DNA from 2 places in the Streptomyces sp. WAC03905 genome. Region 1 is predicted to be linked to the other one. Evidence: riboswitches for the same ligand, from Rfam matches in the RefSeq annotation. Region 1 holds a riboswitch; the other holds the start of a gene.
What was found. A riboswitch is a leader RNA that binds a small molecule or an ion and turns the genes downstream of it on or off. The one in region 1 is predicted to bind cobalamin.
Positions count from the first base shown of each region.

Region 2: linked by a shared signal. The riboswitch ahead of AC2RP6_RS06400 (CoA-acylating methylmalonate-semialdehyde dehydrogenase) and the one ahead of AC2RP6_RS07830 (prenyltransferase/squalene oxidase repeat-containing protein) in region 1 are both predicted to bind cobalamin.

Region 1 is NZ_JBXYDZ010000003.1:1,070,925-1,078,084, forward strand. Features, by position in the region: gene AC2RP6_RS07820 (energy-coupling factor transporter transmembrane component T) at 1-914, opposite strand, end outside; gene AC2RP6_RS07825 (hypothetical protein) at 920-1,852, opposite strand; gene AC2RP6_RS07830 (prenyltransferase/squalene oxidase repeat-containing protein) at 1,849-4,629, opposite strand; cobalamin riboswitch at 4,758-4,889, opposite strand; cobalamin riboswitch at 4,937-5,075, shown strand; gene AC2RP6_RS07835 (prenyltransferase/squalene oxidase repeat-containing protein) at 5,185-6,597, shown strand; gene AC2RP6_RS07840 (DUF4430 domain-containing protein) at 6,660-7,154, opposite strand.
Region 2 is NZ_JBXYDZ010000003.1:756,705-763,864, reverse strand. Features, by position in the region: gene aceB (malate synthase A) at 1-372, opposite strand, end outside; gene aceA (isocitrate lyase) at 486-1,772, opposite strand; gene AC2RP6_RS06405 (short-chain fatty acyl-CoA regulator family protein) at 2,147-3,550, shown strand; cobalamin riboswitch at 3,685-3,869, shown strand; gene AC2RP6_RS06400 (CoA-acylating methylmalonate-semialdehyde dehydrogenase) at 4,062-5,561, shown strand; gene AC2RP6_RS06395 (acyl-CoA dehydrogenase family protein) at 5,558-6,712, shown strand; gene AC2RP6_RS06390 (enoyl-CoA hydratase/isomerase family protein) at 6,709-7,160, shown strand, end outside.

The DNA.
Region 1 (7,160 bases):
CGCCGGCCGCCGAGGCGCAGTCCGGCCACGCAGAGCAGCGCCCCGACGGCCATGGCGGGCAGCCCCAGCAGTTTCGGGGCCGTGGCGTCCAGGAGGCCATACGCTCCGGCGCACATCCCGCACATGCCCAGCAGCATCAGCACGCCGGTGATCCGGCGGGAGCGGCGGGTGGCGGTGCCGGCCCGACCGTAGCCGCGCGAGTCCATGGCGGCGGCGAGCCGCAGGGATCGTTCGAGTGCGTCTTCCAGGACGGGGACGACGATCCCGCGCAGCGCCCGCAGGCCCTTGGTGCGGCCGGCCCGCAGCCGCCGGGCGCGGTGGATGCGCTGGACGCTCTGGACGAGCTGGGGGGCGACGCTGATCGACACGGTGACGGCGACGCCGAGTTCATACAGGGCCCCGGGCAGGACGCGCAGGGCCCGTTTGGGGTTGGCGAGGGTGTTGGCGGCGCCGATGCAGCAGAGCATGCAGGCCAGGCGCAGGCCGTCGGTCGCGGCGGAGAGCAGCGCCTCGAGCGACACCGGGCCGCCGAGCTGGATGCCTGCGTACCAGTCGGGGGTGGGGATGTGCGGGAGGGAGAAGAGGAAGTGGTCGTGCGGGGTGATGCCGGTGGCGAAGACGGCCCGGAAGGCGACGCGGATCGTGACGACGGTCAGCGCCAGGTAGAGGTAGTACTTGAAGCCTCTAGCCCAGGGGGCTTCGGTGCGGCGCATGGTGATGACGTAGCCGAGGACGGCCAGGACCAGGAACAGCAGGAGCGGGTTGTTGGTCCGGCTTACGGCGGTGGCCAGGGCGAGCGCCCAGATCCACCAGGCCACCGGGTGCAGGGTGCGGGGCAGGCGGTGGCCGCCCTTGTCCGGCGCGGGGCCGGGCTTGGGCGGCGAGGCCGCCGCCGACGGGATCGTGCGTGCCATGCGGGCTACTCGGTACGGCGGCGGCGCTTGGCCGCGTAGGCGGCGCCCCCGCCGATCAGCAGGACCAGGGCGCCGGTGGCGACGGCGGGCAGGTACGAGCCGGCGTCGTGTTCGGCGTCCGCGGCGGGGGCCGCGTCGACGACCTTGGGGCCCTCGCTCGGCGCTGCCGCAGCAGCGGCGCTGGGCGGAGGGGAGGACGCGGAGGTACTGGCTGACGGGGTGGCCGAAGCGGTGGGGCTGGAGCTGGGTGCGGGGATCGTCGGTGAAGGGGTCGTGGACTGCTGGGGCGGCGAAGCCGGCTGCTCAGGCTTCGGCCCGGTGTTCGTGCCGGGCGGGACCGGCGCGGCGGTCCGGGTGTCCTTGGGCTGGGGCTCGCTGCCGCCGGTGGGCTTGCTGTTGTGGGCACGCAGCTGGTCGGGGGTGACGGTGGGCTTGCCCTCCGTTCCCTCGATGTTGGTGCCGCCGAAGATCCACAGGTCCACGCTGCCCGGCTTGGGCCTGTAGAGCATGGCGCCGAGCTGGCTGTAGGTCCAGGTGTTCTGCCCGGGATCGGCATGCCAGTACGACCAGTACGCCGAGGCCGGCGGTGTGAGGACACAGTCGTCCTGCGCCGGTGTCGGGAACTGCTTGCCGCCCTGGTGGCCGCTGTAGCCGATGCGGCAGATGAAGGCGGGGCCGTCGTGGCCGGTGCCGGTGGTGGCCCAGCCGCCCTGGTTGAGAAGCTCGTAGCCGGTGGTGGGCGTCGTACCACAGGAGCGGTAGACGGGTCCGCCCCAGTGGCTGAAGTCGACCGCGAGGACGACGCCCGCCGAGGTGGTGCACTGGCCGATGGGCTGCGGGGCGGCTGCGGCCGGCGAAGTGGTGGCGGTCAGGGAGGCCAGGGTCAACCCGACTACCGCCGCGAGGTTGCCGACAGCGCGTACGAACCGGCTGGTCACTGGTGGGCCCCCTTCGCCGTGCGGCGGGTACGGGCAGCGCGTACGAAGCCGTAGCCGAGCAGCGTGAGGAGTGCGGCCGCGGCGCCGATGCCGATCACCTGTGTACCGGTGTGGGCGAGCCCGCCGCCCCCTCCTCCGCTGCCGCCGGATCCGCCGCCGTTCTCGCCGGGGGTGACGATCTTCGGGGTGGTGGGCGTGCCGGAGGGCTGGGCCGACCCGGTGGGGGTGGGCTGCGGGGTGGTGCCGGCGAGGCTGCGGGTGAGGGTGCCGAAGGAGATGCCGGTGGCGCCGCCGACGGCCTGGGTGGAGGCGCGCAGGTCGGAGCCGGGCTGGGCGTCCTTGGCGATGTTGAAGCCGCCGTCGCCGTTCTGCTGGGAGGTGAGGAAGGCCAGGGCCTTGGTGATCTGCGTCTTGTACGTGGTGCCGTCGAGGGAGAGGGCCTGGACGGCCAGTGCGGCGGAGTTGACCGAGTTGCCGGAGGCTCCGGGGAAGCCGCCGTCGGGCTTCTGCTGGGCTGCGAGCCAGGCGAGGGCCTTGTCGACGGCCGCCTGGGACTGCTGGTCGGGCAGGAGGTCGAGGGCCATCGCGGCGATGGCGGTGGAGTCCACCTCCTCCCCGCTCGGCTCGCCGATGAGGCTGACCCAGGCGCCCGACGGCTTCTGGAGGGTCTTCAGGTAGGCGATGGGCTCGGCCGCGGCGGTGCTCTCCCCCGCCCGGACCTGGGCGATGACGCCCAGGGACTGGGAGAAGACGGAGGTGGCGTTGGTGTAGGCACCCTTGTCGGCGCAGGAGCGGTCGGGCGCCGGGGTCTTGGCCGGGCAGACGGCCTTGGCGAGGGCGGTGATCAGGTCCTGGCCGCCGAAGTGGCGGGGGTCGCGGCCGACGGCCTCGGCGAGCAGGGCCGCCTTGCCGAGGGAGCCGCCGCCCGCGTACTTGGTGCCAATGTTCGTCCAGGAGGCGAGGGTGCGGCCGGTGCCGTCCTTGCCGCCGTGATCGAGGAAGTCGACGATGCCGCGCAGGGCCGCGTTGTCGGCGCCGGTGGCGGCCAGGGCGTACGCACCGTCGATGGTCAGGCCGTAGTCGGCGAAGCCGGTGCCGGCGGTGCTCTCGTAGTAGTGGCCCTGGATGAGCCGGGTGGGGTCGGTGAGGTAGGCCGAGCCCTTCTTGAGGTCCGGTCCGCCCTCGGGACGGGGCGTCGGCCCGGTGGTGGGACCGGTCGGGGAGGGCGAGGGCTCGGGCTTCTTGGTGGTCAGGGTGACCAGGTCGCTCTTGGCCCCGGCGATGACGGCGGGGACGGTGGCGAACAGCAGCGGGTCGGTGCCGCCGGCCTCGAAGGCGAAAGCGCCGCTGGGCAGTTGCTGCTTGGACAGCCAGGAGACGGCCGCGTCCGCCCGGTCTGTCTCGCCCAGGTGGCGCAGGGCCTGGGCTGCGAAGCCGGTGGCGTACGCGCTGCCCACCGTGCCGTACGCGGCGGCGGGCAGGCCACCGTCCGCGAGCTGGGCCTTCTTCAGGAAGTCGCGGGCCTTGGCCACCTCCGCCTCGTGGCCGCCGGCCCGTTGGAGGGCGAGGGCGGCGAGGCCGGTGGCTCCGGGCTCGCTGTCGCAGCCGTCGCCGCGGCGGATCAGCATGCTGGTGAAGCCACCGTCCTGGCACTGCATGTCGGTCAGGCGGGCCACTGCGTCGGCGGGCGGGCGGACGCCGCCCCCGAGCAGGGCGATCACGGCCAGGGCCTGCCCCTCGGCCTGGCCGGAGGTGGTGGGAAAGTCACCCCTGACGGTGCAGCCGGGTACGGGCGTGGGGGCGTCCGATCCGCTGGTGCATACGTCCTTCACGAGGTCGCCGAGCAGGTCGTGGCCGCCGACGGCGCGGGGGTTGCCGCCCGTCGCCTCGGCCACGAGGGCGAGCCGGGCCGCGGCCGCCGCTTCCGGCGCCCGGTCCTTGCCGGACGGGTAGGCGTACGCCTCGGTGTGCTCGGGCCGGGCCAGGAAGGCGGCTACCTTCGCGGCCGCCGGGCTCTTCGGGTCGGCGGCGGCCAGGGCGAGGGCGGTCTCGGCGGTCAGGGTGTAGTTGGGGGTTTCGGAGCCCTCGTCAACGACGCGTTCGCCGTCCTTGAGCTGTGCGGTGAGCCAGCGGGTGGCCGCGGGGAGGTCGACCGCGCCGGGCGGGACGACGGGCCCGCTCGTGTCGGTGGGCTTGGGCGAGGCCCCGCCGCCGGCGCGGACGTCGTCCGGGGAGAAGGTGGGCTTGCCGGTGCTGCCGCCGACGTCCGTGCCGCCGAAGACCCACGCGTCCACGTCACCCGGCTTGGGGGTACGGGCCATCGCGCCGAGCGGGCTGTACGTCCAGTTCGCCTGCCCGGGCGAGGCCGTCCAGTAGGACCAGTAGGCAGAGGCCTGCGGGGTGAGCTGGCAGGGCTCCTTGTCCGGCGTCGGGTACTGCGTACCGGAGTTGAAGGAGCCGTAGCCGATCCGGCAGATGAAGGCGGGGCCGTCGTGGACGGTGCCGGTGGTGGTGAATCCGGCTTCGTGGAGCAGGTCGTAGCCGGTGGTCGGGGTCGTGTCGCAGCCGCGTTCGACCTTGCCGCCGAACGGGCCGAAGTCGACGGCCACGACCGCGCCGACCGTGGCCGTGCAGTCCTTGACCGGGTCGGCCGTCGCCGTCGTGGACGGCGCGAGGAAGGCGACGGTCACACCGCAGACGAGCAGCATCGCCGCCGTGATGGACAGCAGCCGATGTCTGGCGCTCGTGTGCTGGCCTGCCCACTGTTCGGTGTCCACCCGCAGCCCCCTCGTCCAGGCCGGACGGACGGGGTACGTGGCGAGACGCCCCGTGCGCGATGTCCGCAGGGGCGTTGACGACCACGCCGTAGTCCGCGACGGCGCTCTTCGTTCATGACACGGCCACAGGCAATCCGGCTCGCCCGGGACGATCGCCGGGCCTACGGTTGCGGGTCAGCGCCGGAATTCGACCGGCTTCCCCTGGGGCTGAGTACTTGTCAGCCGCCATGGAACACGGCCCCGAGTGCACCGTCAAGGTGGGATGCGTCTCATCCGGCTGCCGGGGCAGGGCACTTGGCGCCATGCTGGCGGACCCTTGATCACTGGGGTAGCGTCCTGGGCGCCACATGGGGGAACTCGGTGAGAATCCGGGGCTGACGCGCAGCGGTGTGGCACGGCGGACGCCGTGCCGAGCCCGAATGCCCGTGCGGTGACGAAGCATCAGGAAGCCGTACCACGCGTCCCGGACGGCGGCCCCTTCCCCAGGTCGTGCCGCGGTCCGCGCACGGTCCCCGGGCGAGGTCGGCCGGCGTTCGCCGATCTCAGGAGCAGGTCATGAACCGTTCCCTCACCCCCCGCCGCCTCGCGATTGCGGTCCCTGCCGCAGTCGGCGCGTTCGCCCTCGCCGTGGTGCCCGCCGCGGCCACGTCGACGCCCGCCCAGATCGCCACGTCGAAGACGAACGGTGTGGCGTACCTCAAGTCCCTTCAGGCCGCCGATGGTTCCTACGCCGGCTCTGGATTGTCCAACGAGTGGGCCTTCAGCGCCTTCGCCGCCGCGGGTACCGCGGTCGTCGACGTCGCGCCGGGCGGGGACACCACGAAGAACGCCCGGACCGTCTACCGGAACCTGCTGTCCACGTCCGGCTGGCCCTCGGCCTCCCCGGTCGTCACCGACTATGAGCGCGGCACCCTGAACGCGTACGCGGCCGGTATCGACCCGGCCCGGGTCTCCGCCTCCCGCAACCTGATCGCGAACATCTACTCCTACTGGCAGACCCCCGAGCCCGGCTACTTCGGCCCCTCCGCCAACTTCAACGGCACCGTCTTCGCCGCCCTCGCCCTCGGCGGCGCCAAGACCCAGACGGGCAGCGCCCGCATACCGCAGGCCCTCACCAACTCCCTCGTCGCACGCATCCGCGCGAACCAGCACAACGACGGCGGCTGGCAGTACAGCAAGGCCGAGGGCAACCCGACCGCTCTGGCCACCGCCGGCGACATCGACATGACCGGCGCCGCCATGGCCGCCCTGTGCGCCTCGGGCGTCCCGGGCACCGACACCGACGTCGTCCAGGCGAAGAACTTCCTCAAGAGCAAGCTCGTCACCACCTCGGGCGCCTTCAACTCGATGTACGGCGTCAACACCAGCTCCAACGGCTGGGCCGTCGCCGGGCTCAACGCCTGCGGCATCAACCCCCAGACCGGGGATTTCCTCACCACCGCCGGCAAGACCCCGATCGACTTCCTCATCGCCAACCAGTACAACCCCGGCGGCGGCTTCAAGTACAAGCCGGCCGACACCAGCCCCACCGCCTACGCCTCGATCGACTCGTTGCGCGCGGTCGCCGGCGGCGGCTTCACCTCCACCCCGCCCGTCCCGGTCACCCCGGGCGCCCCACAGTGGGTGGCCCAGTCGACGTTCACCTCGGGGACCGCCACCAAGCTGGCGCTCACCGTGGACGACGGCGCCGGCGGCCTGAAGGTCTGCTCGGTCTCCTTCACCCCGACCGGCACGACCACCACCCTCGGCGACGTCCTGAACGCGGCGACCACGGCGGCCACCCCGGCCGGCTGTGTCACCAGCGTGACGCCGTCCTCCGGCACCGGCACCATCACTGCCGTCAACGGCAAGGCCAACAGCGGCTCCAACACCTGGAAGGTGAGCGTGGACGGCTCCGCCTTCGCCGGAGCCGCCCGCAACAAGGTGATCAACGTGGGCGACACCATCGCGCTGCGCTGGGGCGCCTGAGACGTGCGACGGGCGGGGGTACGCGTCCTGCTCCCCCGCCCGTGGTGCGGCACCTGCTCGGATCAGAAGGAGGTCCAGACGAACGACACCTGGTCGCCCGCGTTCAGCTTGAACTGGCAGCCGCCGACCGGGGTGGGCGTGCCGTTGACGGATATGTTCCAGTAGGCCGAGCCGCCCCCGCTGACACCCTTGATGGTGTCGACGGAGAAGTCGTCGAACGAGGCGTACCAGGTGCCGTCCCAGGCGAAGTAGTTAAGGCGGGCGGCGTCGTCCAGGGCGGCGGTCGGGGTGGGGACCTTGCTCGGGTTGGCGCCGCCGTTGGTGCCGTCGCACTTGTGGGTGCCGCCGGTGGCGGTGGTCACGTCGTGACCCTTGGTCGTGATCTTCCCCTTGAACAGCTGCCCGTCGGGGCCCTGCACGGTGAGGTTGACCTTGACCGGGGCGTTGGTGTTGACCGGCTTGGCGTGGGCGACGGCCGGGACGGCGGTGAGGCCGGTGAGGACGAGTCCCAGGGCGGCCGTGGTGACGACGGCGTGGCGGGCGGGGCTCAGGCGCATGGAGTG
Region 2 (7,160 bases), 310 kb from region 1:
CTTGGGGGCGGTGGCGTCCTCGAAGTCGGCCATCCAGACCTTGGCACCGGAGTTGAGGGCGTTGACGGCCATCCGGCGGTCCGGCGGGCCGGTGATCTCCACCCGGCGGTCGGTCAGTCCGGGCGCGGGCGGCGCCACCCGCCAGTCGGGGTCGGCGCGGACCGCGGAGGTGGCGCGGGAGAAGTCCAGCGGTGTCCCCGAGGCCAGGTTGCCGGAACGGCGGCGGCGCTCCTTGAGGATCTCCAGGCGACGCTCTGCGAAGGCCGCATCGAGGCGGGCGATGAAGGCGAGCGCAGCCGGGGTGAGGATCTCGTCGTGGCGTGCACCCGGTGTGCCGAGGACTCGGACACCGGCGGTCAGGGACGTGGACATCTGGTTCTGCTCCTCGGGGGTGGGCAGCCGGCGCCCGAGGCAGAGACCTCGGGCGCCTTCGGACGACGACGGTCGGAGGCCGGGCGTGGCCGGACGGGGGGAAGGAGCGGCTCCTAGTGGAACTGCTCCTCCTCGGTGGAGCCGGCGAGCGCGGTGGTGGAGGAGGCCGGGTTGACCGCGGTGGAGACCAGGTCGAAGTAGCCGGTGCCGACCTCGCGCTGGTGCTTGACCGCCGTGAACCCCTGGGCCTGGGCGGCGAACTCGCGCTCCTGGAGGTCGACGTAGGCGGTCATGCCGTGCTCGGCGTAGCCGCGGGCCAGGTCGAACATGCCGTGGTTGAGGGAGTGGAAGCCGGCCAGGGTGATGAACTGGAAGCGGTAGCCCATGGCCCCGAGCTCGCGCTGGAACTTGGCGATCTGGTCGTCGTCCAGGGCGGCCTTCCAGTTGAAGGAGGGCGAGCAGTTGTAGGCCAGCATCCGGTCCGGGTACCGCGCGTGGATCGCCTCGGCGAACTCGCGGGCCTGCGCCAGGTCCGGGGTGCCGGTCTCCACCCAGATCAGGTCCGCGTACGGGGCGTAGGCGAGGCCGCGGGCGATGACCGGGGCCATGCCGTTGCGGACGTGGTAGAAGCCCTCGGCGGTGCGCTCGCCCGTGCAGAACTCCGCGTCGCGCTCGTCGACGTCGCTGGTCAGGAGGGTGGCGGCGAGGGCGTCGGTACGGGCGATGATCAGGGTCGGGGTGTCGGCGATGTCGGCTGCGAGGCGGGCGGCGTTGAGGGTGCGGACGTGCTGGGAGGTCGGGACGAGGACCTTGCCGCCGAGGTGGCCGCACTTCTTCTCGGAGGCGAGCTGGTCCTCGTAGTGGATGCCGGCCGCACCGGCCGCGATCATCGCCTTGGTGAGCTCGAAGGCGTTCAGCGGGCCTCCGAAACCGGCCTCGGCGTCCGCGACGATCGGCGCGAGCCAGTCCGTCGTGTCGGTGCCGCCCTCGGCGGTGGCGATCTGGTCGGCTCGCAGCAGCGCGTTGTTGATCCTGCGCACCACCTGCGGGACCGAGTTGACCGGGTACAGGCTCTGGTCGGGGTAGGTGTGCCCGGCCTGGTTGGCGTCGGCGGCGACCTGCCAGCCGGAGAGGTAGATCGCCTGAAGCCCGGCGCGCACCTGCTGGACCGCCTGGCCACCGGTCAGCGCCCCGAGGGCGTGGACGTAGTCCCGCTCGTGGAGCTGTCGCCACAGCCGCTCGGCGCCGCGCCGGGCCAGGGTGTGCTCCTCGCGGACGCTGCCCGAGAGCCGCACCACGTCCTCGGCCGTGTAGGTCCGCTCGATGCCCGCCCACCGCGGGTCCGTGGCCCACTTCTGCTTGAGCTGCTCGGCGGCCGCCGTCGTGTTCGTGTCTGCCATGACCGTCACCGTCTCCATGAATCGTTTGGTCTGCCAACGCGCTCGTTCATCGCGGCGAGCTGATGGCACTCTGTGCCGCGTATCGGGGGTGCCGGCCGCCGGGCCCTGGGTGGAACTGAGCAATGTTGCAGGTCAGCCGAGCGTGGACTGCCGGGATCGCCGACGTCAGGGCGTGCGTCGTACCTGGAGTGTCCCTCTCGACTGCCGGGGTCCGGCGGCCGCAGGACAGACTCTGACAGCGGCACGCAGTGCCATCAATGAGGTATGCATGCCAACTTCTGCGAATCTTCTGCGGCCGTTCTGCCAAGGTTGCGAAGGGGGTGAACGGCCGCACCATGCGTAACCTGAAGCCGGTCGAGGCCGGAGGAGGCCAGGTGAGCAAGACGTACGCGGGGGCGCGGCTGCGGAGGCTGCGCGAGGAGCGCCGGATGAGCCAGGCGGAGCTCGCCCGGGTCCTGGGCATCTCCCCGAGCTACCTGAACCAGATGGAGCACGACTCCCGTCCGCTCACCGTCCCGGTGCTGCTCCGGCTGACCGAGGCCTTCGGAGTCGACCCCGGGTTCTTCTCCGAGCGGGATACAAGCCGCCTCGTCGCCGACCTGCGCGAGGCGCTCGCGAGTGAGGTCGCCGAGGCCCGGGTTTCCCCCTCCGACCTGGCGGAACTGGCCACCCGGATGCCGGCCGTGGCCGCCGTCCTGCTGGATCTGGGGCGGCGCAGCCAGCTCCTGGCGGAGCGGCTCGCGGACACCGCGGACGGACGGGACGGCGGCCCGGCGGCGCCGCGTTCGCCGCACGAGGAGATCCGCGAGTTCTTCTACCGCCGCCAGAACTACCTCCACGACACCGACCTCGCCGCCGAGGCCCTGGCCCGGGAGATCGGCATCCGCCCCGGGGAAGTCGTCCGGGTGCTGTCGCGCCGCCTCACCGAGCACCACGGACTCCGCCTTGCCGCGGACTCCGACCGCCTCCACCACTTCGACGCGGACGCACGGGTCCTGCACCTGTCCGGCCGGCTGCGGCCGGGCCAGCAGGCGTTCCGGATGGCCACCCAGCTCGCCCTGCTGGAGTACGGGGCGGAGCTGGACCGGCTGGCTGCCGAGGACTTCCCGCAGGACTCACCCGCCCACGGCCTGGCCCGGATCGGCATCGCGAACTACTTCGCGGCCGCACTGATCCTCCCGTACGGTGCCTTCCACACCGCGGCCGAGGAGTTCCGCTACGACATCGAACGCCTCACCGACCACTTCGGCATCGGCTACGAGACCGCCTGCCACCGCCTCAGCACCCTCCAACGCCCCAGGCTGCGCGGGGTGCCCTTCTCCTTCGTCCGCGTCGACCGCGCCGGGAACATGTCCAAGCGGCAGTCCGCCACCGGATTCCACTTCTCCCGCGCGGGCGGCACCTGCCCGCTGTGGAACGTGTACGAGGCCTTCGCCGCGCCCGGCCGCATCCACGTCCAGGTGGCCGCCATGCCCGACGGGCAGCGCTACCTGTGGACCGCCCGCGCCGTCACCCGTCACCGCGGCGGCTGGGGCGAACCCGGCAAGACCTTCGCCATCGGCCTCGGCTGCGAGATCCGCCACGCGCCGCGGCTCGTCTACTCCGACGGCCTCGACCTGGACAACGCCTCGGCGGCCACCCCCATCGGGATGGGCTGCCGGCTCTGTGAACGCCTCGACTGCCCGCAGCGCGCGGTTCCGCCCCTCGGCCGCCCTCTCGCGGTCGACGAGAACAGCAGCACCTTCATCCCCTACCCGGTCGCCCGCGACCGCGGGTGAGCACCGGACCCGGCCCAGCCGGCGCGCCTCCGCCTCGGTCACCGGGTCCCCCGCCCGCACGGCGGGCAGCTCGGCAGACGATGCGCGTGCTCCGACTTCAGGGCGCGCGGCGGTGGGTCTGGACTTACTAGGACGTCCAACTATATGTTCGTGGCACAAGGTCCGCGGTGCAGGGAAGCCGGTGCAAAACCGGCACGGTCCCGCCACTGTGACCGGGGAGTGCGCTGCCGTTCACACGCCACTGACGAGGTCGGTCGGGAAGGCGGGCGGCGCGCGGTGATCCGGGAGTCAGGATACCGGCCGCGGATGTTCCGTGTTGTCCACGAGGATGGAGCAGACACGCATGGCACCGGTTTGTACCCACGACCCTGGTGATCCGGCGGAGCGCACCCGCACCACGTCCGTGCGCTCGTAGTTCTCACGGCTTTCCGCAGCGGTGCACCCCCATCCGGGTGCCGTCCGCCGGTCCGTCGTGCCATCCCCGGATCCAACCTGACGAGAGCAGGCATCCATGGTCCGTGAACTCACCCATTTCATCGGCGGAAAGCACACCCCCGGCATGTCCGGGCTCTTCGCCGACGTCTACGACCCGAACACCGGAACCGTCCAGGCCCGCGTGCCGCTGGCCGGTCGCGCCGACACCGAGGCGGCGATCGCCAACGCGGAGGAAGCGCAGGCCGATTGGGGCCAGTGGAATCCCCAGCGGCGTGCCCGGGTCCTGCTGCGTTTCCTCCGGCTCGTCGAGGGCGAACGGGAGGACCTGGCCCGCATGTTGTCGGCCGAGCACGGCAAGACCGTCGCCGACGCCCACGGTGATCTGCAGCGAGGGCTGGAGGTGGTCGAGTTCGCCGCGGGGATCCCGCACCTGCTGAAGGGCGAGTTCACCGACAACGCGGGCACCGGGATCGACGTCTACTCACTGCGCTCGCCGCTGGGCGTGGTCGCGGGCATCACCCCCTTCAACTTCCCTGCCATGATTCCGCTCTGGCAGGCCGCACCCGCACTGGCCTGCGGCAATTCCTTCATCCTGAAGCCTTCCGAGCGTGACCCGTCGGTTCCGCTGCGCCTCGCCGAGCTGTTCCTGGAGGCCGGACTGCCGCCGGGTGTGCTCAATGTGGTCAACGGCGGCAAGGAGGCCGTCGACACCCTGCTGGAGGACCCTCGCGTACAGGCCCTCGGCTTCGTCGGATCCACCCCGATCGCCGCGCACATCTACGCCACGGCCGCCGCCCACGGCAAGCGTGCCCAGTGCTTCGGCGGCGCCAAGAACCACATGATCGTCATGCCCGACGCCGATCTCGACCAGGCCGTGGAGGCCCTCATCGGCGCCGGCTACGGCTCCGCGGGCGAGCGGTGCATGGCCATCGCCGTCGCCGTCCCCGTCGGCGAGGACACCGCGAACGCCCTGGTGGCCAGGTTGAAGCAGCGGATCGCCACCCTGCGCGTGGGCCGCTCCGACGACCCCGGGGCCGACTTCGGACCGCTGGTCAGCCGCGACGCCCTGGACCGGGTGAACCGCTACGTCGGCATCGGAGCCACCGAGGGCGCCGAACTCGTCGTCGACGGCCGCGGGTTCACCCTGCCCGGACACGAGAACGGCTACTTCGCCGGAGCCACCCTCTTCGACCGCGTGACCCCCCAGATGCGGATCTACCGCGAGGAGGTCTTCGGCCCGGTGCTGTCCGTCGTACGGGCCGCCGACTACGAGGAAGCCCTGCGCCTGCCCACCGAGCACCCGTACGGCAACGGCGTCGCGATCTTCACCCGCGACGGCGACACCGCACGCGACTTCACCCGCCGGGTGGGCGCCGGCATGGTCGGCGTCAACGTGCCGATCCCCGTCCCCGTGGCCTACCACACCTTCGGCGGCTGGAAGCGGTCCGGCTTCGGCGACCTCAACCAGCACGGCCCCGACTCCGTCCGCTTCTACACCCGCACCAAGACCGTCACCTCGCGCTGGCCCTCCGGGGCCAAGGAGGCCGCGAGCTTCACCATCCCGACGATGGGCTGAACGCCGTGACGACCACCCTCACCGAGGACCAGCTCGCCCTCGCCGAAGTCACCCTCGACTTCGCCCAGGAGCAGCTCGCCCCGCACGCCGTCGCCTGGGACCAGGACAAGCACTTCCCCGTCGACGTCATCCGCCGGGCCGCCGCGCTCGGCCTCGCCGGCGTCTACGTCCGTGAGGAGAACGGCGGTTCGGGCCTGTCCCGCGCCGACGGCGTCCTCGTCTTCGAGACCCTCGCCACCGGCTGCCCGTCCATCGCCGGATACCTCTCCATCCACAACATGGTCGCCTGGATGGTCGACCGCTACGGCGACCGCTCCCAGCGCGAGCGCTGGCTGCCCGGCCTCTGTACCGCCGCGACCCTGGGCAGTTACTGCCTGACCGAACCGGGCGCCGGGTCGGACGCCGCCGCGCTGCGCACGCGCGCCGAGCGGCAGGGCGACCACTACGTGCTGACGGGGGTGAAGCAGTTCATCTCCGGAGCCGGCGCGTCGGACGTCTATGTGGTCATGGCGCGGACGGGTGACGCCGGCCCGGCCGGGATCTCGGCCTTCGTCGTCGAGCGCCAGGACCCGGGGGTGTCCTTCGGGCCCAACGAGCGCAAGATGGGCTGGAACGCGCAACCCACCCGCCAGGTGATCCTCGACGGCGTCCGCGTCCCCGCCGACCGGCGCCTCGGCGCCGAGGGCGGCGGCTTCCGCATCGCCATGAACGGCCTCAACGGCGGTCGCCTCGGCATCGCCGCCTGCTCCCTCGGCGGCGCCCAGAGCGCCCTGGACCGCTCGCTGTCCCACCTGGCCGACCGCGAGGCCTTCGGCAGCCGCCTGCTGGACGCCCAGGCCCTGCAATTCCGCCTCGCCGACATGGCCACCGAGCTGGCAGCCGCCCGCGCCCTGGTCCGGCAGGCCGCCGAAGCCCTCGACACCGGGGATCCGCTGGCCCCGCGCCTGTGCGCCATGGCCAAACGCTTCGCCACCGACACCGGGTACGCGGTCGCCGACGCCGCCCTTCAGCTGCACGGCGGCTACGGCTACCTCAGCGAGTACGGCATCGAGAAGATCGTCCGCGACCTGCGGGTCCACCAGATCCTGGAAGGCACCAACGAGGTCATGCGCGTCATCGTCGCGCGCGGACTGACGGAGACCCTGCGATGACCAACGAAGCCCCTGAAGTCCGCGACGACCACGTCCTCCTGCGCACCGAGGGCCACGCCGCGTACGTCACCCTGAACCGCCCCAAGGCACTGAACGCCCTCAGCCACCCCATGGTGCTCCGTGTCGAGCAGGCCCTCACCGCCTGGGCCGAGGACCCCTCGGTCGAGCTGGTCGTCATCGAGGGCGCCGGCGATCGGGGACTGTGCGCGGGCGGGGACATCCGGGCGATCCACGAGGACGCCCGCTCCGGCGGCACCGCCTCGGCCGACTTCTGGCGGGACGAATACCGGCTCAACGCACTGATCGCCCGCTACCCCAAGCCGTACGTCGCCCTGATGGACGGCATCGTCATGGGGGGCGGGGTCGGCGTCTCGGCCCACGGCAGTGTCCGCATCGTCACAGAACGGTCGAAGGTGGCCATGCCCGAGACCGGCATCGGCTTCGTCCC